Regions from separate parts of the Oceanobacillus sp. FSL K6-2867 genome, predicted to be linked through region 2. Evidence: riboswitches for the same ligand, from Rfam matches in the RefSeq annotation. Region 2 holds a riboswitch; the other holds the start of a gene.
What was found. Region 2 has a riboswitch for cobalamin ahead of NSQ77_RS20470 (DUF4430 domain-containing protein). Riboswitches for the same ligand answer to the same signal wherever they lie in the genome.
Positions count from the first base shown of each region.

Region 1 (12,368 bases), 490 kb from region 2:
TAATTTTTGCTAACGCTTCTTTTTGCTCTTTTAGTAAATGAAGATAGTTAAATAATAATCGCGTTCGGTTAGGAACAGGCACAGCTTCCCAATCGTCATAAGCCAATTTTGCTGCAGCTACTGCCTCGTCAACTTCTGCTTTACCTGAAATCGTAACCTGTGCGATTGTCTCTCCTGTAGCTGGATTTGGCACTGTCATCGTTTCTCCACTTCCAGCTTCCACCCAGCTGTCATCTATAAAATTTTTCATAACCTTTACATCTGAAGAAATCATTGTTTTGCCTCCTTTTTATTGGATTGTTATTTTACTTGTTCATAGAGCACTGCCATGTCCTGATCGCCGTAACCTTCTTGTTCAACTGACCGATATAAATGGAGTAACGATTTACTGATTGGTAAAGCAAGGTGACTTTCGTCTGCAAGCTCCATTGCAAATTCGAGATCCTTTCTCAGCAGTTTAAGAGAAAATCCCGGATTATAATCGTTCTCCGCAATAAAACTCTTATAGTTTCGTTCGTATATCCGACTCTGTCCATAGCTCACATTCAACATGGAAAACAATTCATCTAAATCAATATTCTTTTTGCTTGCTAGTTGTAATGCTTCACTGACTCCAGCAGTGTAAAAACCAATCAATAGATTATTAATCAACTTTACCGTCGTTCCACTATCGATTTGCTCATTAACATGGAATATATTCTCTCCAAGCACTTGAAAAACTGGAAGCACTTCATCATAGACATGCTGTGATCCTCCAACCATTACAGTTAATGTTTGGTTTACAGCGCCTATGACTCCCCCACTCACAGGGGATGCCAAAAAATCAAGGTTATGCTCTTTACAAACCTCTGAAATTTTTACATTTAACGCAGGAAAAACTGTACTTGTATCTACTAACGGCTGTCCTGGCTTGGCATTCGTAATTAATCCTTCTTTCCCTAAGTAGACCTCTTCCACTGCTTTTACCGACGGAAGACTCGTCAGGATGAGTTCACTTTTTTCTACGACCTGTGCCACAGATGAAGCAATTTCCCCACCTGCTTTTTTCAAAGAGAGTGACGCTTCTTCATTTAAATCGTAGCCCATAACATGATACCCTGAGTTAACCAACCCAGCTGACATTGGCAGCCCCATATTCCCTAAACCAATAAAACCGATATTCTTCATATACTCCCTCATTTCTTATATCCATTATTTGAAATTACTTCCATTGCTATCTTACGCTTCTTGTCAATCAAGTTGGAATACATCGGCAATGCAAAATTGTTTATTTCATCTAAGAACTCTCGCTTTTTAGCATCATCTGAAACAACCGAGGATATAATCGCAATGGTATTCCTTTCAACCTCGAAATACCCCTCTTCACAAATTACTTCTGCCATCGTTTCTTTTAAATCTTGATTTGATTTTGTTGTTCGAGCAGTTAACTGTACAGATTCCATTACGTAAATTTTTTTGATGATATCCGCAAGCATTCGTTGAATTTCTTGATCATCTTTAATGATATCACCTTCTTTGGTAACCGCTTTCAAAATCATGTTTAATAGCTTGCTGGAATAGCGGATAAATAAGTTTTGAGAATGGTTTTGTGTTTCTTCCAGTTCAATTATCGATTTATCATTACGATACAATTTCAAGAAAGATCTTACAATTGTAAGGCGATTAATCTCACTTGTTCCTTCAAATAATCGATTAATTCTTGCATCCCGGTATAAACGCTCTACTTCATATTCTTGCATATATCCGTAACCACCGTGAATTTGTAAGGCTTCGTCTACAACATAGTGCAAAGCTTCCGATGCATAGACTTTATTAATCGAACAATCAACTGCATAATTAGAAAGACGAGCAACAATGTCTTCTTGATTTGATAAGTTGGTTTGCAGATTATCTAACCTATTCGCTGTTACATACGCTGTACATTCAGCTGCAAAAGTTGCTAAAGTCATATTTGCCAGCTTCTCTTGAATCATTGTAAAATAGACAAGCTCCTGATTAAATTGCTTTCGTTCCTTTCCATAATTTACTGCAAACGACAGCGCTTGTTTTGCAGTGCCTACATTAGCAAAGGCAAGCTTTAGACGAGCAAGATTTAATATATTAAGTGCAATGAGATGTCCTTTCCCAACTTGACCAAGCACTTGATCAGCTGACAGCATAACATTATCCATAATCAAGGTTGCAGTTGATGAGCCTTTAATGCCCATCTTCTTTTCTTCTACCCCGATTGAAACACCGGACATTGATCGTTCTACAATAAATGCTGTAATACCATTTTTCGTTTTTGCGAACACCACGAAAACGCTGGCAATATGGGCATTTGTTATCCATTGCTTTTCACCATTTAATACCCATTCATCACTGTTTTCAGTTAAAACTGCAGTTGTTTCTGAAGCCAGTGCATCTGATCCAGCATTTGATTCTGTTAATGCATACGCACCAACCCATTCGCCAGATACAAGCTTCGGCAGATATTGTTTTTTCTGCGCCTGTGTACCAAAATATACATATGGAAGTGTTCCTACACCTGTATGAATATTGAAGGACACACTAAATGATGCACCATAACCTATTCGTTCAGCAATTAAACCTGCAGCTTTTTTGCCCAGATTCATACCCCCATATATTTGGGGAACTTCTGCACCTAATAATCCAAGATCTCCTGCGTTGCGAAATAGTTTTTTAGCAAGTTCATAATCATACGATTCAAGCTTTGTCATATTTGGTGTTACTTGTTTTTGAATAAATTTATCAATGGTTTTAGCAATTAGATTTTCTTCCTCATCGAGGTCGACAGACGTGACTGATTGCTCGCTCGGAAATAGCGTATGCTTTTTAGTTGTCTCAACCTTCTTCACATGCCCGCCTCCTTATTAAAAGAACATAGTCTTACTTTTAAATGTACTTGTTTTTCAGTCAACCCACTTCAATCCCTTGCAAAATCACATAAAAAATGCACACTAACATTCCATATGGAAGTTGTTAGTGCGCATGATAAAAAACAAGCAAACTTGTTTTAAAATTACAAGGCTTCATAATACACGTAACACCTCCTATCCTCGTAGGAATAAATGCCGCTAGATATAGGCAGGTCTCCTGGCTTTAGATCATCGCAATTCGAACCTTCCCATTTTACAACAATAAACAGTGGTATCCATCGAATTGCTCCCTATTACAGTTGCGGGACAGCGTCGGGTTTTCACCGAACTTCCCTTTTAAGCAATAAAATTAAATTTCATTGCACCTACATCTTCAAAACTATTCAGTTATTTTTAAATTATAGCACTCTTCTTTTAAATTAACAACATAATCACGCTTTGAATTAAAGAGCTCTCATCAACATCATTTACAATTTTCAAACCAGCCGCTGATTTTCTTATTGATTCACTACGATAAATTCTTTAATCTATGCATAGGAACTACTAATTATTTCCACACTACATTATGACACAAATAAAGGAGGGAACGCATGAAAAAAATAGGGTTTTTGTTTATACTATTTCTCGTATTTAATCTCCTAACGGGCTTTGAAAATCAAAACAAGCTTGAAATTACAGATACAGAAATAACGGTTATTCAATCGGAAGGTATATTACGTTACGATTTCAAAATCAAAAATAATGGCGAAATACCAATTGAAAGTGATTTTGATTATCCTGGACAGCATCCGTTCGGAATTGAATTCGTCATACAACCAAATCAGAAATTATCTGAAGTGATGGTGATGGAGAAGCATACAAATTATAATAAGATGTTATCTTTAGGCAGCGGATATTCCGAGTATTTCGAACCAAATACAGAAATGTCTGTTCACTTAGAATATAAAATAAAAGACGATGTGGAGCCTGAAAAAGTACAAGAATTTGCATATGATGCGACATTACTTATTCTAGACGGTGTTGATATTGCAGCAGAATTTTCATTGGAAAAATAGAATAAAAGCTATATTATTATTAAATACCTGACACCTTCCTTTTCTACATCTGGCAGTTAAGGAAGGTATCCATTTATAGTTGCTCTATTAGCGCTATTTTATCTGTTTGGATGGCAGACAGCTCTATTTCTTTTTCTGTCAAGGACGTTTCTAATTTCCGTATAATCGATACAACGCCAGCATGCTGGTCCCTTGCTTGTTGTAAAGAGTCCTGAATTCTCCCCTGAACCATCCAATCAACAATTAAACCATCAAAGAAAAAGTCAGCAAATTTCAGCATTCCTGAAATATCGATTTGCAAGTCTGTTACTTCATCGACATCTAATAATTCTTTTTGAAAGCTACGCATCCTCGTTTGTGCATGATGGATATGATCTGTCGCTTTATCAATATGGTCATGCTTAACCATACTCGAAGTCATCCCACCACCAAACATATCAAATGTCCCCCAACCTTCTGCACTTTCAAGGGAACCCATTGCATTATTCAGTGCATGTTCTACATCATAGCCTGCTTCAATCGCTTCATTTAACTCTGTGATGTATGCTCCTATATCGCCTTCATGATCATTTAATTCAAATAAACGATTTCCGAATGCAGCATCTTTTTCCTTAATAATTTGTTCCTTCGCAGACAAAAGAAACTCATAGTCCTTATCTGCAGCCACGACTCCTTGCAATTTATGATGCAATTCATTTATGGAATAGCTAATCTCATCTTTGGTTTTTTCTGCTTCTTCAAGCTGCAGCTGTACCGCAATAGCTTCCTGCTTTTCTTGTCTTAGCTTTTCATGCTTCGATCCAAAAAGTGTTTGTATTAAATTTGTTATTCCAATCCGTTCCAGCTTCTGAACGTCTTTTTTCTCTGCAATAAGCTGCTCTTCTAACCTGCTAATCTCATTTTCAACCACTACTAATTCTGTCTCATAATCTGCAAGCTGCTTCTCCCACTTTCGTTTTTTGCTCATTGCACTTCTTACTTGGATGAGCTGCTCATTTATCTCTTCATACATATAAATCGCCCCCTAGAATGGTATGTCCTAATTCTATCTACGTAAAAGCAGGGTGCTAAGTTTCATTATTAGCTGTGCTTAACTCCTTTTCAAGCATTCATTTACAATACAGTTATCCTCTGGGCTTTCTTAGAAGTCTTTAGCATAAACTTTAGATAGCTGACCTTTTGCAGTAATGTATGCAAAAATAAACTTATTCTTATTTGCAAAAAAAGAAAGCATCCGATTTAACGGATACTTTCCTTTAGTAAAATCGTTTATTTTACAATGGTAACTTTTACTGTACGAACTCCCCATTTATAAGCATCAGCTTGAGTTGGTACAAACACATCGATTTTTTTCCCTTTTATTGCACTGCCGATATCACCGGCAATAGCGTGACCATAGCCTTCTACATCAACAATACTGCCCAATGGAATAACACTTGGATCAACGGCAATTACTTTTGCATTTGGATTTTTACTAAGATTAATTCCAGTTGATGTAACACCGGAACCTCCAGCACTCTTAACCGTATATGCAGTCGATGTCACCGTAAAAGTTTTGCCATTAGAAGCGGATTCCTTCTTTTTAGATTCTTTTTTCGGTTCCTTTTCCGGCTCTTTCTTCTCTTCAACTTTCTTTTCTTCTTTCTTCTCTTCCTTAGCCAGCTGCACTATTTTACCCTCATCTGCAGGCTTATCTTGAGCAGAGGCAACTTGCGTTTTAGCAGGTTTTTCGGATTCTTTCTCCTTCGCTTTTGCTGCTTCTTTTTCTTGTTCAGCTTGTGCTAATTCAATTTCACGCTGTTCTTTTTCTTTTGCAATTTGCTGTTTCACTTCACCTTCCAATGAAGCAAGTGTACTATCTTCTATCTGTAATTCATCTGCCATCGCGGCTAATTGGTGTTGCTTTTGTTCCAATGATGATTTTTGTTCTTTATTTTGCTCTAATTGCTGAGCAATCATGGATTGTGTTTCTTCTTGTTCTGCTTTTAGCTCATTTAATTGATCTAGTTTATCGAATACAGCTGCTTGTTTTTCTGCTACTAATTGGATATCTGCCTCTTGCTGCTCAATTAATGCTGCATCCGAATTCGCAATTGTGTTCACTGCTGTCACTCTTGAAATAAAGTCACCAAAGCTTTGTGAACCGAAGATTACTTCTAAGTAACTGATTTTACCGCCTGATTGCTGTGTAGAAACGATTCGATTCTTCAAGATTTCATATCTTTCTTCAATCTTCTTCTCCAATTCTTTCATCTCTTCTTCTAGAATCGAGATTTCTTCTAATGTATCGTCAACCTTATTTTCTGTTTCACTCAACAATTTCTTATTTTCTTGTAAAGCTGTATCAACCCGCGCTATTTCATTTGTTAATGTCTCTAACTCTATGATAACATCTGCAATTTCACTTTCAGCTTCTGTCAAATTTTCATTAATAATTGAGCGTTGCTCACGAATTGTTTCTAATTCGCTTGTACTATCTGCAAAGGCCGGGATACTAAAAAACGAACAACTTAAACCAACAATCATCATAACTGCGATTAGTTTTGCTAAGGTTCTATTCAAATTGACTCCCCCGTTTTCTAATTCACGACTACGTCTCTCTATATAGACAAGAAGATAGAATCGGCTTGTCTGCAGTTATGTGAATTATGTATTTTATACTATTTTTTTCCTAATCTAGGCTTGTTGTAGTATAACATTATCAAATGTCATAGATATTATAGTTATATTACAATTATATTTCACAGGGGCTTATGATTGTTTTGTTACATTAGCAGATTTGCAGAACAAACAGAGGGTGAGAGCTGATTAACAGAATAACTGAGGGTTTCATTGATTTCATGAATAAACGAATATAATATCAGCTTATTTATTGCGATATTATGAAAAAAAATTGTAAACAAAAAAGCAACCTCCATGACAAACATCTGGAGATTGCTTTATTTCTTAATTAGCTACTATTTTTTTCAGTGCTTATTTTGCTTTTAAGCTGGATCGCTTTTCATTTTCCGAGATGATATAAGCACAAGTTGCATCCCCTGTAATATTAAGGGACGTTCGAAGCATATCCAGTAATCGATCGATACCAATTATAAGAGCAATTCCTTCAACAGGGAGACCAACCTGCTGTAATACCATGGCAAGCATGATTAAACCAACTCCTGGAACCCCTGCAGTCCCCACACTGGCCAAGGTGGCAGTTAAAATAATCATGATGATAGCAGTAAAATCTAAATGGATTGCATATACCTGGGCAATAAAAACTACAGCTACAGCTTGCATTATCGCAGTTCCATCCATATTAATGGTTGCACCTAATGGCTGTACAAAGCTGCTGATTTCTTTACTGACGCCTAAATTTTCTTGTGCCGCTTTCATGGAAACCGGAAGTGTTGCATTCGAGCTCGACGTACTAAAGGCAACAGACATTGCTGGAAAAAATCCTTTATAAAATGCAAATGGATTTCCTTTTCCAAGGAACCAGATGGCTATGCTGTAAATGACTAGCGCATGAATAAACAAGCCTAATATAACTGTTCCCATATATGCTCCCATTGAACCAATAGCATCTAAACCAGCACCTCCAATTGCAGAGGCTATTAAAGCAAAAGCACCATATGGAGCAGCTTTCATAATTAGGTTTACTAGAAACATTAGTATTTCGTTTGTTTGTTCAAACAAACGATTGATGCCTTGTGTTTTCTCACCTAAGAAGGCAAGAGCAACCCCAATAAAAATTGCAAATGCGATAATTTGCAGCATATCTCCTGCCGCCATTGAACTAATCGGATTATCCGGAATGATATTAATAATTGTATCCATTACAGGAGGTGCTTCGCTTGCTTCATAGCTTGCATTTCCTATATCAAATACACCTTCTGCACCTGGTTTTATAAAAAATGCCAATGCAAGACCGATACAAATAGCAATTGCAGTAGTAACAAGGAAAAATGAAATCGTCTGCAAACCTATTTTCCCTAATTTAGCAGGCTCTCCCAAACCCGCAGTTCCAAGTACAATCGATACAAATACAATTGGTACAACAATCATCATAATTAAGTTTATAAAAATCTGCCCTACTGGTGTCAGCACATAAATATCGATATTCGAAAACATGCTTTCTGGTACAAAGGTGAGTCCCATCCCTACTATGATACCAAGTATAAGAGCTATTAATATTTTTTTCGTTAAGCTCATATAGCTGTACCACCCTTCTTAATTTAAGTTAAGAATCAAATGGTTCCTTTGAATCTACTGTATGGCTAACGAATAACTATTATCTGATTAGATATACTCCTAAATAATTTTATCCCCTCCCAGCTTTTGTTTTTTGAGGTAAACGCTTACAATGATGTTGATTAATTTTGTTCTCTATTGCTTATCATCCAAGGATTTAGAGTTTTACAACTTATAAATTAATTTGCTTTTATCCAGCCATACAGTTTCTAATTTCTATGACCTTTTTTAAGATTTAAGAACCAAATCATTTCGAAAAATTTTATAATTCATGAAATTATTATTATCCCAATAACATAGCTAATATGAAAATTGAATAGTAGATTATTTCCTCATCTTGATTTGTTCAAATGCTTATTTAGAGAAATTTCAACTGTTTACTTCCGTATAGTAGTGATAACAAAAATTAACTTAAAAAGGCCCTGTTAATACTCAAGGCCTTTCACATTTTATTCACCTGCAGCTGCAAATCGTTTAATTCGCTCTCCTATCTCATCGCGAACACGCTGGAATACTTTCCATATTTCCTCCCCGCTGCCTTCTGCTTTTACAGGATCATCGAATCCCCAATGCGCACGCTTCACATGTGGTGGTGTCATTGGGCACTTATCAGCAGCATCCCCGCAGAGCGTAATTGCCAGTGTAGCATCGTTCAGGAATTCTGTATCAATAATCTCTGATTTTTGATTTGAAATATCAATATCAACTTCATTCATTGCTTTTATTGCGTTGGGATTTAATCCGTGTGATTCAATCCCAGCACTTCTGACTTCCCAATCATCTCCAAGATATTTCTTTGCCCAGCCTTCAGCCATTTGACTTCGGCAGGAATTTCCAGTGCATAAAAAGTAGATTGATTTTTTGGTCATTATGATGCTCCTTTTCTTTCCCAATTTTATTTTTAAGTTAAAAAATTAATAGTGTAACATATAAGCCGAATAATGTTATGAAGAGTATTGGCAACGTTAAGAAAATGCCTGTTTTAAAATAAGTTCCCCATGTTATTTTGATGCCTTTCTTTGATAACACATGAATCCATAATAACGTAGCAAGTGAACCAATCGGTGTAATTTTTGGACCTAGGTCCGATCCAATCACATTTGCATAAACTAATGCTTCTCGGATAACTCCACTCGTATTTGTATTCGCAATCGCAATAGCATCAATCATAACGGTTGGCATATTATTCATAACAGAAGATAGGACTGCTGCAATGAATCCCATTCCTATTGTTGCAATAAATAATCCCTGTTCTGCAGAATTCTGAATAAGATCAGCCAACAGATTTGTCAGTCCTGCATTGCGCAGACCAAAAACGACGACATACATGCCAATTGAAAAAAATACAATATTCCATGGTGCATCTTTGATGATTGCTGTTGTATTGACAATTTTACTTTTTCTTGCCATTTGCATAAAGAAAATAGCGATGACACCTGCAGCTAACGATACAGGGATTTTAATAAATTCACTCGTTAAGTAACCAATAAGCAGGATTCCAAGTATATACCAGGATAATTTAAACATTTTGGGATCTCGAATTGCTTCTTTCGGCTCCTTTAATTTAGATATATCATAGGTTTCAGGGATGCTTTTTCTAAAGTAGATTAATAACACAACAATCGTCGCAGCCAAAGAGAACAGATTTGGAATAATCATTCGTGATGCATACTCCGTAAACCCAATATTGAAAAAGTCTGCAGATACGATATTTACCAGGTTACTTACAATAAAAGGTAATGAAGTTGTATCGGCAATAAAGCCACTAGCCATAATAAAGGGAAAAACCATTTTCTCTGTGAAATTTAAATTTCGTACCATTGCAAGCACAATTGGAGTTAAAATTAATGCTGCTCCATCATTTGCAAAGAAAGCTGCAACGACAGCACCAAGCAGACTGATATAAACAAACATCTTTATGCCATGTCCCTTTGCAATTCGTGCCATGTGAAGGGAAGCCCATTCAAAGAATCCAATTTCATCTAGTATTAAAGAAATAAGTATAATTGCTACAAATGTTAAGGTTGCATTCCAGACAATACTGGTCACTTCAATAACATCGTCAAAATTGACTACACCCACTGCCAGTGCAAGTACTGCACCTCCGATTGCTGACCAACCAATGGATAATCCTTTTGGCTGCCAAATAACTAAAATCAGGGTGCCTAAGAAAATTAAAATTGCTAAAATAACCATAAACGACAAAACTTTTACCTCCAGTTAGCGACACATAATCCGCACACCTTTTTCTTTTAGTTCTATTAACTTCTCATCTTGATTTGGCAATTGTTTTAAAATCATTTTGACAAAAGAATAATATTCATTATTTTTATCTGTCGAATAAAAAATCCACTGACCACGACGTTCTTCCTTTACCAATCCAATATCCTTTAATTTACGTAAATGTTGACTAATTGCTGGCTGACTCATTTTAAAAATCTCCACAAATTCACAAACACAGCAATCATGAGTATCGAGTATTTTAACCATAATTAAACGAGTTTTATCACCTAATAATTTTAAAATCATTGCTGCTTTATCTATTTCAACAACAGTGTTTAACATGGATCTTCCCTCCCTCATAAGAGATTATTATATAATTATTTGCTTATATAGACAACATATTTTTTTAACTGTGCTGGATAGTATTAATATAGAACCATCCTTATATAGATAGAATGATTGTCAGGCTTTAATTGCAGTATTTATTAGCAAAGCCCGTTTTACTCCTTATTTGAGAAAACGAGCTTTGCTTTATTCATTGTTCATTATTTGTTTCACATGCTTTAATACTATTTCGCTATGAGGGATACTTGGAACGTTCACCATGCTGTAACTTAAATCTTGGTCCGGGATATCGTATTCCATCTGGTTAGCCAAATGAGCAAGGCTTACTTTCATTACTTCAATGGTGACCCACTCTCCAGCACAGCGATGACCCATAAAGTGGTCACCGCCTCCTTGCGGTATAAAGCTAAACGGACTTCCTCTCCAGTCGTCAAACCGTTCAGGATTAAAAATATCAGGATTCTCCCAAATTTCAGGGGCATGATTTGTGCCATAAAGATCCAGCAATGTCAGTGTACCTTCTTCAAATTTATAGTTGTTCCAGATGAAATCTTTTTTTACTAATGCTGCTGCAAATGGAAAAAACGGATAAAATCGGCGTACTTCCTGTACAAACATCAGAGCATATTTTTCATCGCACGTTTTTAGTTTCTCCATTTCCTCAGGATAATGATGCAATGCAAGTACCGTAAAATTAATGAATATAGAAATTGCCACTATAGGCCTCAAGATATTAATTACTTCCACAGAAGCCGTATTCGTATTCAAAAGGTTTCCTTCCAAGTCACGATGCCAGCTAAATTTATGTAAAGCTGTATCTGCTGGTGGATTTATTTCCCCATTGCGGACCCTTTCAATTAACTCACCCATCCATTTTTCGACTCTATTCCGCGCATGTCTTCCTGACCAATGGGCTGGACCAATAGCAGCTGGTGATTCGAACATCGCTGCCAAATCTTTTGTCACTTTCTTCACATCATCATCTTCCAGTGGAACACCTGCCCACTGGCAAGCTGTTCTGCAAAGAATTTCTTTCACTTCTTCATACAGAACAACCTCATTCATCTGTTGCCACTTACTTATTGCTAACTTCCACTGCTTATTCGTAATGTCTTTTAAGCTTTGAAGTCCCTCTGTGGACATAATGGACATAAACATTTCTTTTCGATGTTTGTGATTTTGGCCATCCAAAGCTTGAACACCATTCTTACCAAACAATGTTTGAATAACGCGATTTGGCGCAGCATCTTTTCGCTTGAATTTTTCCGTGTCATAAAAAATCTCAGCAGCTGCCTCACCTCCCATGCAGATAGCCTTCTTACCAAGTAATCTCGTTTCGAAAATCTCAGAATTAAAACTATGACGTCGGTTCAAAATGTACATATACCCCTCTCTCATAAGGCTTATGCTGTGATCTATACCTTCTTCACGAGGCATTTGATTTGTATCTGACATCGTACCCATCTCCATTCTGTGAATTCTCCTTTTATAACATTTCCCTATTTATGCTTTAAAAAACTTGAATCATTAAATGGGTTCACATGGAAGATTTGGGGCAATATTAGGAGAGGCGGCTGGGACATAACTAAAGTGTTTAATGTTAAACGTGAATGATGTACAAACTTAGTGT
Region 1 is NZ_CP150144.1:3,713,974-3,726,341, reverse strand. Features, by position in the region: gene NSQ77_RS17980 (CoA-acylating methylmalonate-semialdehyde dehydrogenase) at 1-274, opposite strand, end outside; gene NSQ77_RS17975 (NAD(P)-dependent oxidoreductase) at 301-1,167, opposite strand; gene NSQ77_RS17970 (acyl-CoA dehydrogenase family protein) at 1,176-2,858, opposite strand; cobalamin riboswitch at 3,069-3,263, opposite strand; gene NSQ77_RS17965 (hypothetical protein) at 3,470-3,934, shown strand; gene NSQ77_RS17960 (hypothetical protein) at 4,008-4,946, opposite strand; gene NSQ77_RS17955 (3D domain-containing protein) at 5,204-6,496, opposite strand; gene NSQ77_RS17950 (dicarboxylate/amino acid:cation symporter) at 6,908-8,131, opposite strand; gene arsC (arsenate reductase (thioredoxin)) at 8,620-9,039, opposite strand; gene NSQ77_RS17940 (arsenic transporter) at 9,077-10,366, opposite strand; gene NSQ77_RS17935 (metalloregulator ArsR/SmtB family transcription factor) at 10,391-10,735, opposite strand; gene NSQ77_RS17930 (cytochrome P450) at 10,925-12,193, opposite strand.
Region 1: linked by a shared signal. The riboswitch ahead of NSQ77_RS17970 (acyl-CoA dehydrogenase family protein) and the one ahead of NSQ77_RS20470 (DUF4430 domain-containing protein) in region 2 are both predicted to bind cobalamin.

Region 2 (12,368 bases):
TGCCAGGGTATTCCGGCCGGTTATCGTGAAGCTGTTTCCAGATATACCAAAAGATCACCCGGCAATCGGCTATATTGTATCGAATATTACAGCTAATCTATTTGGTTTAGGAAATGCTGCCACACCACTTGGAATTAAGGCAATGGAGGAAATGAAAAGAATAAGCGGCTCAGAAACTGCGTCGCGTTCAATGATTACCTTTCTTGCATTAAACACCTCTGGTTTGACACTAGTCCCAACAACTGTAATTGCAATTCGTATGCAATATAATTCTGTTTCGCCAACTGAAATTGTTGGAACTACAATTATTGCGAGTGGAATTGCGGTTACCAGCGCTATTTTAATTGATCGTTTTTACCACTATAAAAGTACATGGAGGAAATGATATGGAGATCATCACGCTTGTAAGCACCTGGCTTATTCCAACCTTTTTACTCATCGTATTATCCGTTGCAGTAATCAAAAGAGTTCCAGCATACGAATTATTTGTAGAAGGAGGTAAGGAAGGTGTCAAAATGGCATTTTCTTTGCTTCCTTTTTTGGTAGGTATGATTGTAGCGATTGCAATACTTCGCAGTTCAGGAGCATTGGAAGCATTGATTAACAGCATTACCCCACTGCTGCAACTGGTCGGCATACCAGCTGATATTATGCCACTTGCGTTAGTACGACCAATCTCTGGCACAGCTGCATTGGGCATGACAACCGAATTGATCGCAACACATGGTCCTGACTCGTTTATTGGGCGGTTAGCATCAACAATGCAAGGAAGTACAGATACAACACTCTACATATTAACTGTCTATTTTGGAGCGGTTGGAATAAAGAAGATGCGTTATGCATTGAAAGTCGGACTGCTGGCAGACCTAATTGCTATACTTTCAACCATCATTATTGTTAAAATAGTATTCGGGTAACTAAAACTAGCGTTAATGGTACCATTAACGCTATTATTATGTAGAAAATAAAGTAGAAGTATGGTGATAAAATGGCAAATCAAAGTGAACGACTACAAAAAGTAATTGCGCAAAGCGGTATAACCTCTAGAAGAAAAGCAGAACAGCTTATTATAGATGGGAAAGTCCGTGTAAATGGACAGACTGTAACAGAGCTTGGCACAAAAGTTACAAGTGATGACGAAGTTGAAGTGAACGGTGTTCCGCTGGAAAAAGAATCCCATGTATACTACATGCTATACAAACCAAGAGGAGTTATTTCCAGCTTGAAGGATGACAAAAATAGGAAAGTTGTAATTGATTTAATGGAGGAAGTGACAGAAAGAGTTTTTCCAATTGGCAGATTGGACTACGATACGTCAGGCATCCTGCTATTAACAAATGATGGGGAATTTGCTAACCTTTTAATGCATCCGAAGCATGAAATAGACAAGGTCTACGTCGCTAAAATTAAAGGGATTCCTGATAAAAAAGAACTTGGTAAGCTAAGAAAAGGGATTAAAGCAGATGATGATATTTTAAAAGCAGTGAACTATACGATTTTATCTACGGATAAGAAAAAAAACACAATGGTGCTTGAATTAACCTTGCATGAAGGGAAAAATCGTCATATTAGAAGAATGATGGAGCAGTTAGGCTACCCTGTGATGAAATTAAAAAGAGAAAAATATGGTATGCTTACATTGGATGGATTGCAGCCAGGAGATTATCGTCCATTGACACCGAAAGAAATAAAACAAATCAGAAATCAAGCTTCCAAAATTGTTAAAGAATAGTCAAATTTCGTACTTTACATCAATGATATAATACGGTGTGGGAGTGATAATTTTGAGTTTGGATCAGATAAAAAGTAATAAACAAAAGAAAAAAAGAAACCGGTTCATTTTTAGAACAGCGATTCTTGGTGTCTTAGTAGCAGCGGTGGTATTTGCGCTCGTATCCAATTTACAAGAGGATAGCGGCGGTTATAAAGTTGGAGATAAGGCGCCAGACTTTAAACTTCAGCAAATTAGTGAGAACCATGAGGCAGAATCCGTTCAGCTTAGTGAGCTTAAAGGAAAAGGTGTCATGCTTAATTTCTGGGCAACTTGGTGTAAACCATGTAAAGAGGAAATGCCATATATGCAAGAGCTTTATCCTGAATACAAAGAAAAAGGAATTGAAATTGTTGCAGTTAGTTTGGATGGGACAGAACTTGTAGTTGATCGTTTTATTGATGATTATGGTTTAACATTTCCAATTCTTCATGATAAAACGAGTGAAGTGAGAGATTTATATAAAGTCGTACCATTACCGAGCACTTTTTTTATCAATCCTGAAGGAGAAATCGAGGAAGTCGTTAGTGGAGCACTTAGCTTAGAAAGTCTCGAAGGATATTTACAAGAAATACAACCGCAAACAAATTGAACATGAAAAAGGTTGTTCAAAAAGTCCGGTAAAGATGACACATCGAATTTCATCGTTGGCTTACTTTTGCGTTGCTCACGTATTAATTGCATACGTTCCGCTACTCAAAGCTATGCCACCTCGAACTTCTCGGTCCTTTTTATCATTCTTTTGAACTCTACTTTAAAGCAATTGTGAGGGATTTAAATGAATAAAATCAAATGTGAGTGTGGGCACGTTAATCCAGAAGGTACGGTTTTATGTGAAGCTTGCGGAAAGCCAATTGAAGGCAACCAGCACATAGATGGCAATGAAGGAAAAAAGTTGCTGAATATGCGCTATGACGGAACAGCCCGCCGCTCACAAACGTACAATAAATCCATAATTGATAAAATATGGAGTTTCTTTTCTTCTGTAAAAGTTGGTGTTTGGCTAATTGTAATAACGCTTGTCGCTACAATGATCGGCACAATTTTTCCGCAAGAAATATACATACCGGCAGATGCAGTATCACGTGATCCAGCGATATTTTATGAAGATCGTTATGGCATTTTAGGTTTAATTTATTATCAATTAGGCTTTCATAATTTATATAGTTCATGGTGGTACATGCTTTTAATTGCTCTTATTGGTATATCGCTTGTTATTTGCAGTCTTGACCGATTTGTACCATTATATAAAGCATTGAAAAGGCAGAAGGCGAAACGTCATGAATCATTTTTAAATAGACAGCGCTTATATGGTGAGTCATTCCATGTTACTGACGAGGATATCAAAAAGGTTAAAGAAAGTTTAAAAAAACAACGCTATAAAATTACCGATGAAAACGGTCATATCCTAGCTGAAAAGGGCAGATTTTCAAGATGGGGTCCATATGTTAACCATATTGGACTGATCATTATTCTATTGGCAGCGATTTTACGGACAACTCCGCTGATGCATACGGAAGAATTTGTTTGGGTTCGAGAAGGACAACAAATCGTACTACCTGGCACTAAAGGGGAGTACTATATCAAAAACAAAGAATTTACCATGGAAGTACATGATGAAAATGATGAACGATTTGCCGAGGCAATTCAAAAAGAAGGGGAAGTACCAAGTAATTTTCAAACAGATATTGTAATTTATCAAGCAAAAAATGCTTCAGTACCAGGCGCTGAACCGGAACTGGAGCCAATTTTGGAACAATCCATCCAGATGAATAAACCAGCTAAATTTGACAAGTATACATTGTACCAACAAGGCTATCAAGTAAATGAGTTTTCAAATATGACTTTTAAAGTTCATGAAACAAATGATCCGGATGAAACCTCATTAGGTTCATTTACTGTTGATCTAACGAACCCTGAGTCTACATATGAATTGGACAACGGATTCCGTATACAAGTAGATCAATATTATCCAGATTATATTCTGGATAATGGTGTTCCAGCATCACAAACGAATTTTCCAAGAAATCCTGCTTTCGTGATGCTTGTATATCCTCCTGATAGTGATACTCCTGAAATAAGTTTTCTCGGTATCGGAAAGAATATTGACGCAACAGGAGAAAATGAATATAAGTTAGGAATTGAGGATTTTGAATTACACGATGCCAGTGGGTTGACCTTGCGAGTTGATTTTACCTTGCCGTTCTTTATTCTAGGGGCAGCAATATTCATGATTGGAGTTATTCAGGGAATGTATTGGCAGCACCGCAGAATCTGGATTCATCCAAATGAAAATGGCATTTTATTGGCTGCACATACAAATAAAAACTGGTTTGGTATTAAGAAGGAAATTGAAAAATCAATTGAAAATACATCATTTACAATGGCCCGCGACCAGCAGGAATTAGAGGAATAATTATGCTGCGAGCTGACAGCTCGCAGCAACCGTTTTTTAGGATGAGGAGGAATTTAAATGGACTTACTTGGTCTAAGTAGCACGATGCTTTATACAGCATTCATTTTATATTTGGTTGCTACGCTATTCTTTGGGGCGACGATTAGACAGAACAAATCGGAAAGAAGACAAAAAACAAAATCTGGAACAATTGGTATCACGATAACAATTGTCGGTTTTATTGCGCAGCTGATTTATCTGATAACAAGGTGGATTGCAAGTGGCCATGCCCCGGTCAGCAATATGTTCGAGTTTATGACATTTCTTGGAATGTCAATGGTGCTAGCTTTTATCATTCTTTATTTTTATTACAGGCTAAGCTTCCTTGGGTTATTTGCACTGCCAATTGCGATGATAATCATTGCATATGCAAGCATGTTTCCAACAGATATCTCGCCATTGGTGCCATCCTTGCAAAGTCATTGGTTGTATATTCATGTAACTACTGTAGCTTTAGGACAGGGAATTTTATTCATTAGTTTTGCTGCAGGTATCATGTATCTTATCAGACAGATTGATCAATCAAGCTTAAATAAGGGGAGCCTATGGCTTGAAATTGTAATGTATGTCATGTTCCTGTTTATTGGTTTTATTGTTATCACAACTTCATTTAATATTATGGACTATCATGCTGAATTTGAATATACGGAAGCCGGTACTGTGACTACAACAGATTATCATTTACCAGCTATTGCCGGTCCGAATGAAGGGACATTACTAACTGAGGATGTCCTGGAACCGTGGTTCGAAACGCCAACATGGATGCAAGGCGCGGACGCTGGCAGAAAATTCAATACTGTCATATGGTCATTTATTACAGGGACAATCATATATGGCCTTGTACGTTTAATTATCCGTAAACGCGTTGGAGCAAAGCTGCAGCCACTTTTAAAAAATGTAAAACCGGACCTATTAGACGAGATTATGTATCGTTCCGTTGCTATTGGATTTCCTGTATTCACATTAGGAGGTCTCATCTTCGCAGCTATCTGGGCCCAAATTGCATGGGGAAGATTCTGGGGCTGGGATCCAAAAGAGGTTTGGGCACTTGTTACATGGTTTTTCTATGCAGCCTTTCTACATCTGCGTTTATCGAGAGGCTGGCATGGGGAGAGATCCGCTTGGTTAGCAGTAGGTGGTTTTGCAATTATTATGTTTAACCTTATCGTTGTTAATCTCGTATTAGCAGGTCTGCATTCCTATGCTTGATTGTTAACTGTAACGAGGTATCATGGGATACCTCGTTTTTTTATACTTTTCATTAGGTTTGGTTTATACTTATATACAGTGTAGAACATAGGGGGAAGTTATTTATGGATGAAAATGTAAAGATATTAGTTGTTGATGACGAGGAAAGAATTCGCAGACTAATTCGCATGTACTTGGAACGCGAAGATTATGTTGTGGAAGAAGCCGAAAATGGAAAAGATGCTTTAGAAAAGGCTTTAAACAATGATTATAATGTCATTGTATTAGATATTATGATGCCTGAAATGGATGGTATCGAAACATGTCAAGAACTGAGAAAAGAAAAGGATACTCCTGTTATTATGCTGACGGCTAAAGGAGAAGAAGCCAATCGCGTACAAGGTTTTGAAGTTGGAGCAGATGATTATATTGTAAAGCCGTTTAGCCCAAGAGAAGCTGTTTTACGTGTAAAGGCATTATTGCGAAGAGTGACTGCAGCATCTTTTCAGGAAGCTGATACTGCTTCAAAAAATATCTTAGTATTTCCACATATTACGATTGACCATGATGCACATCGTGTTACGGCAGACGGAGAAGAAGTAAGCTTGACACCGAAAGAATACGAATTACTATGCTTTTTAGCGAAATCACCGGATAAAGTATTTAATCGGGAACATCTTTTGAAAGAAGTATGGCAATATGAATTCTTTGGTGATTTACGTACAGTAGATACACATGTGAAAAGACTACGGGAAAAATTAAGCAGTGTATCCAAGCCGGCAGCTAAAATGATTGTAACTGTTTGGGGTGTTGGCTATAAATTTGAAGTTGATGATGTATAATGTTTTGGCGTAGTGTAGTTGGAAAACTCTCATTAACCATTCTGCTGCTGGTTGCATTTGTTTTATTCGTTTTGTCATTTTTTCTAATGGAGTTCTTTGAAAATTTCCATATACTTGAAGCGGAAGATGATATGCTGCAAACGGCGACAAAAATTTCTACTCTCGTTGAAAGAGATGAGGATAGAGAATTTATTGAGGAAATGACTGAGCTATTAAAGGATCCATCTAGCCGAATTGTAATTGTATACGAGCAGGACGATCTATGGACTTCCACTAGCAGTGATGAAGATTTAATGCAAGCTGAAGAGCATTGGATTCAAGAAAGCGAAGAATTTAGACAAGTTCTTTATAATCGCCGGGAAATAAAGAAACAAATTTTTCTGCCTGATGAGGATAATGAAATTATGATTGTGGGATCACCAATTGAATCGGGCGGAGCAATCTTTGTTTACCAATCGTTGGATGCAATTTACCAAACAAAAGCACAAACTTCAAAGTTGATTCTTCTTAGTGCAGGGATTGCAATTATGCTGACTACATTCTTTGCTGTCTTTTTATCGACAAGAATTACTTCTCCACTGATAAAAATGCGGGAAGCGGCATATAACCTTACCAGAGGCGAATTCAATACTAAGGTTCCTGTTTTGACACATGATGAAATTGGCGAGCTTGCAACAGAATTCAATCGCATGGGAAGACAGCTGAAATTCCATATTAATGCACTAAGACAAGAAAAAGAACAATTATCAAGTATTGTTAGTTCAATGGCAGATGGTGTCGTAACGATAAACCGAAATGGTGATATTCTTGTTATTAATCCACCAGCCAAAAAATATATGGAAAACTGGTACTTCGAGAATGATATTACAGATGACCAAAACCGCAAACTTCCCAGTGAACTTAATGAAGCACTTCAAGAAGTTTTTGAAAGTGAACAGGCTGTGCTTCGGGAAATTAGCCTGCAGGGCAGAAGTTACGTTATGTTAATGACACCATTATATGATCAATCCTATATTAGGGGTGCGGTGGCGGTAATTCGTGATATGACAGATGAAAGAAGGTTAGATAAGCTGCGTAAAGATTTTATCGCAAATGTTTCGCACGAGTTGCGTACACCAATATCAATGCTCCAAGGATATAGTGAGGCAATTGTAGACGATATTGCAGATACTAAAGAAGCTAAAAATGAACTTGCCCAAATAATCCATGAGGAATCATTGCGCATGGGCCGACTTGTAAATGAACTTCTTGATCTAGCGAGAATGGAAGCTGGGCAAATACAGTTAAATTTAGAGACAATAGAAGTAGAATCATATGCAAAGCGGGTTGTTAATAAATTCAAGAGTTTAGCTGCTGATAACGGTATTGAGTTATCTCTATTATTGGCCATCGATGTTCCAGAAGCAATATTTGATCCAGATCGAATTGAACAGGTTTTTACAAATCTTATCGATAATGCGCTGCGTCATACTTCAGAAGGCGGTAAAGTCCAAGTAACAATAGCCAATCGTGAAAATGAACTATATGTGGAAATTGAAGATAGTGGCAGCGGGATTCCGGAAGAAGATTTACCATTTGTTTTTGAACGCTTTTATAAAGCAGATAAATCACGAGTTCGTAATAAAGAGAAAAAAGGTACAGGATTAGGGCTATCTATCGTGAAACATCTCATTGATGCGCACCATGGTGTGATTCTTGCTAAAAGTAAGCTAAATCAGGGTACTGCTTTCAGCTTTAGACTTCCGCAAAATAAACACAATCACTAGAGCTTTTCTATTCTAATGTGATATGCTATGATAATTTTTGAACTGGGATAAAACATATATATTGAATTTGGATATTCATAGAAAATGCAAAGGTGAAAGTTTCCTTCTTTTTCTTAGAATAGGGAAACCAGTGAGAATCTGGTACTGTCCTCGCAACTGTAATTGATACGAAATAAGCAATGCCACTGTAATTATTTACGGGAAGGGCTTAAAGTAGGTTTGAATCATCAGTCAGTAGACCTGCCAAATTCAATTTGCATCTCTCAATGCTCCCGAGGTATGGTGATTGAGACATTCGAATACATATAGCTTTTTGTCTATAATTATTTGTTTGTCTACAAATCCGGCTCATAGGAGGAGCTGGATTTTTTTAGTTCATAAACATTTCCAGTTACAAATAAAATGGAGGAGGAATGAAATTGAAAAAATGGATTTTCCAGTTTACGGTCACTCTCATGACAATTGGATTGCTGTTTGGTTGTTCATCAGACGACAATACAAACCAAAACACGTCAGTAAGCACAAATAATTCATCACAGTCTGAAGAAGTTGCAGAAGATTCGGTACGTATTACTGTTTCTATCAATGAAGGGGAAGAATATGTAGCTGAAGAAGAGATCGAGATTGAACAAGGCGATATTCTGATGGATGTCATGGAAGAGAATTTCTACATCGAAACTGAGCATGACGGTCAGTTTATTACAAGTATAGAACGGGTTGCAGCTAGTGATGAAGAGAAAACTGCATGGATGTTCTTCGTAAACGATGAAATGGCAACAGTTGGTGCTGGTGAATATGAGTTATCTCCTGGAGATGTTGTTGTTTTTGATTTACAATCCTGGGAATAACTAAATGAGCACATATAGACTTACAATTCTTGCACTACTAGCGGCTTTGGCTGTTGGCGGAAGATATATCTTTCAATTTATTCCGAACGTACAGCCTGTCACAGCGTTAATTATTATTTGTGGTATTATACTTGGTCCAATGTCCGCTCTATTATTAGCAATTTTAACTACATTTCTTTCAAATATGCTCTTGGGTATGGGCTTATGGACAATTTGGCAAACCGTCTCCTGGGGAATAATTGGGTTAATAAGTGGACTATTAAGTAAAATGCTAAAACGTGTACCATTTGTTATTATTGTCCTTTTTGCAATATTTAGTGGATATTTTTATGGCTTCATTATATCGTTAACCACATACCAGGTTACAGGTAAGTTTTGGCCATATTATATTGCGGGACTTCCTTTTGACACAAGTCATGCAATTGGCAACGCAATTTTTATAGTGCTTCTGTATCCGATTATCTCCTTTTTATTTAAAGAATATGCATATAATAGGTTTGACATAAAAAATACCGACTGATTTCAGTTGGTATTTTTTCTTCATATCCATTATAGTTTAGTTGAAACCTTTTTAGATTTATAACGACTATATAATTGAACGGGAGGGTCTTTATGAAGGCCGTTTTCGATAAATTTTATGATACCTACCATCAAGACCTTTTCCAATACATTTTCTATATGGTGAAAGACAGAGAGACGACAGAAGACTTGGTTCAAGAGGTTTATATAAAAGTGTTAAAATCATATGATAATTTCAAGGGTGAAAGCAGTGAGAAAACATGGCTTTTTTCAATTGCACGACACGTTACGTATGATTATTTCCGTTCATTAAAAAGGAAAAGAGATCGAATATATGAGTTCTTTAATTGGAATGATAAGGGTTGTTTAATACCTGATTTAAGCAAGCTTCCAGAAGAAGTCGCCGAAGAAAACGATCAAATCAAACAAGTGTATACATACTTAAACCATTGTACACTGGACCAAAGGAATGTAATAATACTTCGTTATTTGCAATCCTTTTCCATACAAGAAACTGCTGAAATACTTAATTTTACCGTTAGTAAGGTGAAAACGACTCAGCATCGTGCATTAAAGGCATTAAAAAAAGCGATGGTTGAAGGCAACAAGAAAGGAGGAGATGCTAGTGAGAACTAATAAGGAACTTGAGAAAATAATCGCTGACATAAAACAGCTTCCTGTAATCAAGGATAAAACAGATAAATCGGAATTATACACTCGCATCTCTTCGGAAATGAAAGATAGTCAGAAAGTGAAACCAAAAAGGAAAAGACAGATAAAAGCAGTTCCTGTTTTAGCAACCGTGTTGGTAACTGTACTTTTAGCAATAATTCCATTTATACTCTATAACACCTCCAATCAACAGGCAGACAATGCCATTAATCATAACGCAGCTGATACGTATAGTACGGAAGAGTCGGGAAAGATGGAGAGCAATGATGAGCAAGAAGCCAATTCTGGAGATATAGCTGACGATAACCAGGAAGAATCTTTAGACGAATCCACTGAGATTCGGATGGCGATGGATCAAACCCCAGCTCAAAGCCATGTTATTTCTGCTGATGAGGGTGGAACACTTATATATGGTGCCGTCGCAGATGCGAATAATCAATACATTATACCGGTTACTTTTGTTGCAGAGGGGTCTGTAGATGTTGCTGCATACTATAACCAATTGGCAGCACTTATTCAAGAAGATACGTGGAATACGGCTGGCTATTTACTTGAAGGAGCTTCATTTGAACTAAATAGGGAAGATAGAGAGGTGTTTATTGAGCTTGGAGATGAATTTTCAATTGGAGAAGGTTCAGCAAATGCATATGTGTTTGAACAGATGCTTGAAATGATGTTTACACCACTAGGTATTGAAAAAGCCATTTTTAAAGGTGGGGTTGACTTAGGACCAATAGGGTTTGTAGAAGAAATGAATTTGCATCCAGATAAGGTGGTCTACAAACTTTACAATAAGGAATTTTTGATTGCAGTGCCAGCTTCAAATGACCTATCAATTGAAGAGGCAATTAGTGAAATGAGTCAAAATGATCCTGATTTTAATATTAAGCAAACTATTCCAAACGAAATCCAATTGGAAGTTCAATCTAGTGGCAATCTTTTAGAGCTGACATTCGTTGATGAGCAAGTATTCACTGATAAACAGGATGTTTTAACAATGGTAGAAGCCATATTAATGACTGCAAAAAGCTATGGATTTGAAAAAGTACAATTTCAGAATTCACCATTGCAGCAAGTTAGTAAATATAATTTTTCCGATCCTATAAGGGTTCCTAAGGCAGCCAATCCTGTTGATTTAAGGCGATAAATAAACGATAAAATTAAAAAAGTGTTTTTGAAAATATATTTTTCAAAAACACTTTTTCCATGTATACTAGTATCAACAAGTGACCAATCCAGAAGCATTGCTAGGATAATCTTAAACTTATGCTTCAATATATTTTAATGGATTACCATGAAACGGTTTTTTTGCGATTTTAATGGAATCAGTTGGACATCCTTCATATGCATCGATTAACTCTTCCTCACAGCTTTCAGGGATAACAGAAGTACCTGTATTTTCATCGACGAGAACGTAAGAAAGCCCTTCATCATCATAGCTGAAAATCCTGGGAGCAGCCGCACCACAAGCGCCACAGGCTATACATGTTTCCTTGTCTACAATGGTGTACTTCATTCTACATTTACCTCCTAATACAAAAGCCTTCATTCTATTTTAAAGCTGAATTCCATCCATTTCAATAGTCTAGCTGTATGCATTTTAAAAAAGGGAGTTGTCTTTCTTGTTTTTTGAGAGTATTTTATTACAATGTTTTTCCCAGCTTAATGGTGAAAGATCTGCATCAAGCGTATTTCATTTATTAAATGGAAATAAATCGATTCAAACTATTCAAGATGCACATAGCTATCAACTAGATCCGTTTTACGGTATTTATCGACATTTAAAGAGGAACTTATTCAATCAAAAAGTGTCTTCCTTGTTGGAAGAAGGATATTTATATGAGTTGGAAGGTGAAACGAAGACTTTACGAATAACAGAAAAGGCATTACAATTTCTGGATGAGACCAAGCAGCAATATCCATTCGAGTATTTTAAGGGAATGCGATACAAAGAAACAGCAGATATGTTTCAATTACGATTACTGTTGCTTATCCAAACATTAACCAATACAAAAATGAAGTTTTATCATTTTATTCCGATAACTGATCAGCCATCCGTTGAAAAATGGGTTAAACAAATTTACAGGAAATTAAAAACAAATGAGACGCATGCTCTGCAGGCGATTTATCAAGAGCTGCATCAGTTGTTAGATGTATTCCCAAATAGCTATGCCGATTTATTTGTTGATCGTTTAACAGGCTATAAAGCATACGGTAAAAGTTCGAGCCAACTAGCGGCATTATATAAACTCCCGATTATGGATGTGCAACTTTTACTGACGGGCATTATCCATAAGATAATTCAAA
Region 2 is NZ_CP150144.1:4,207,681-4,220,048, forward strand. Features, by position in the region: gene NSQ77_RS20430 (nucleoside recognition domain-containing protein) at 1-385, shown strand, start outside; gene NSQ77_RS20435 (spore maturation protein) at 387-917, shown strand; gene NSQ77_RS20440 (pseudouridine synthase) at 989-1,732, shown strand; gene resA (thiol-disulfide oxidoreductase ResA) at 1,785-2,363, shown strand; gene NSQ77_RS20450 (cytochrome c biogenesis protein ResB) at 2,550-4,187, shown strand; gene ccsB (c-type cytochrome biogenesis protein CcsB) at 4,245-5,435, shown strand; gene NSQ77_RS20460 (response regulator transcription factor) at 5,540-6,256, shown strand; gene NSQ77_RS20465 (ATP-binding protein) at 6,256-8,022, shown strand; cobalamin riboswitch at 8,096-8,285, shown strand; gene NSQ77_RS20470 (DUF4430 domain-containing protein) at 8,436-8,870, shown strand; gene NSQ77_RS20475 (ECF transporter S component) at 8,875-9,390, shown strand; gene NSQ77_RS20480 (RNA polymerase sigma factor SigX) at 9,483-10,025, shown strand; gene NSQ77_RS20485 (hypothetical protein) at 10,015-11,208, shown strand; gene NSQ77_RS20490 (ferredoxin) at 11,326-11,577, opposite strand; gene NSQ77_RS20495 (helix-turn-helix domain-containing protein) at 11,684-12,368, shown strand, end outside.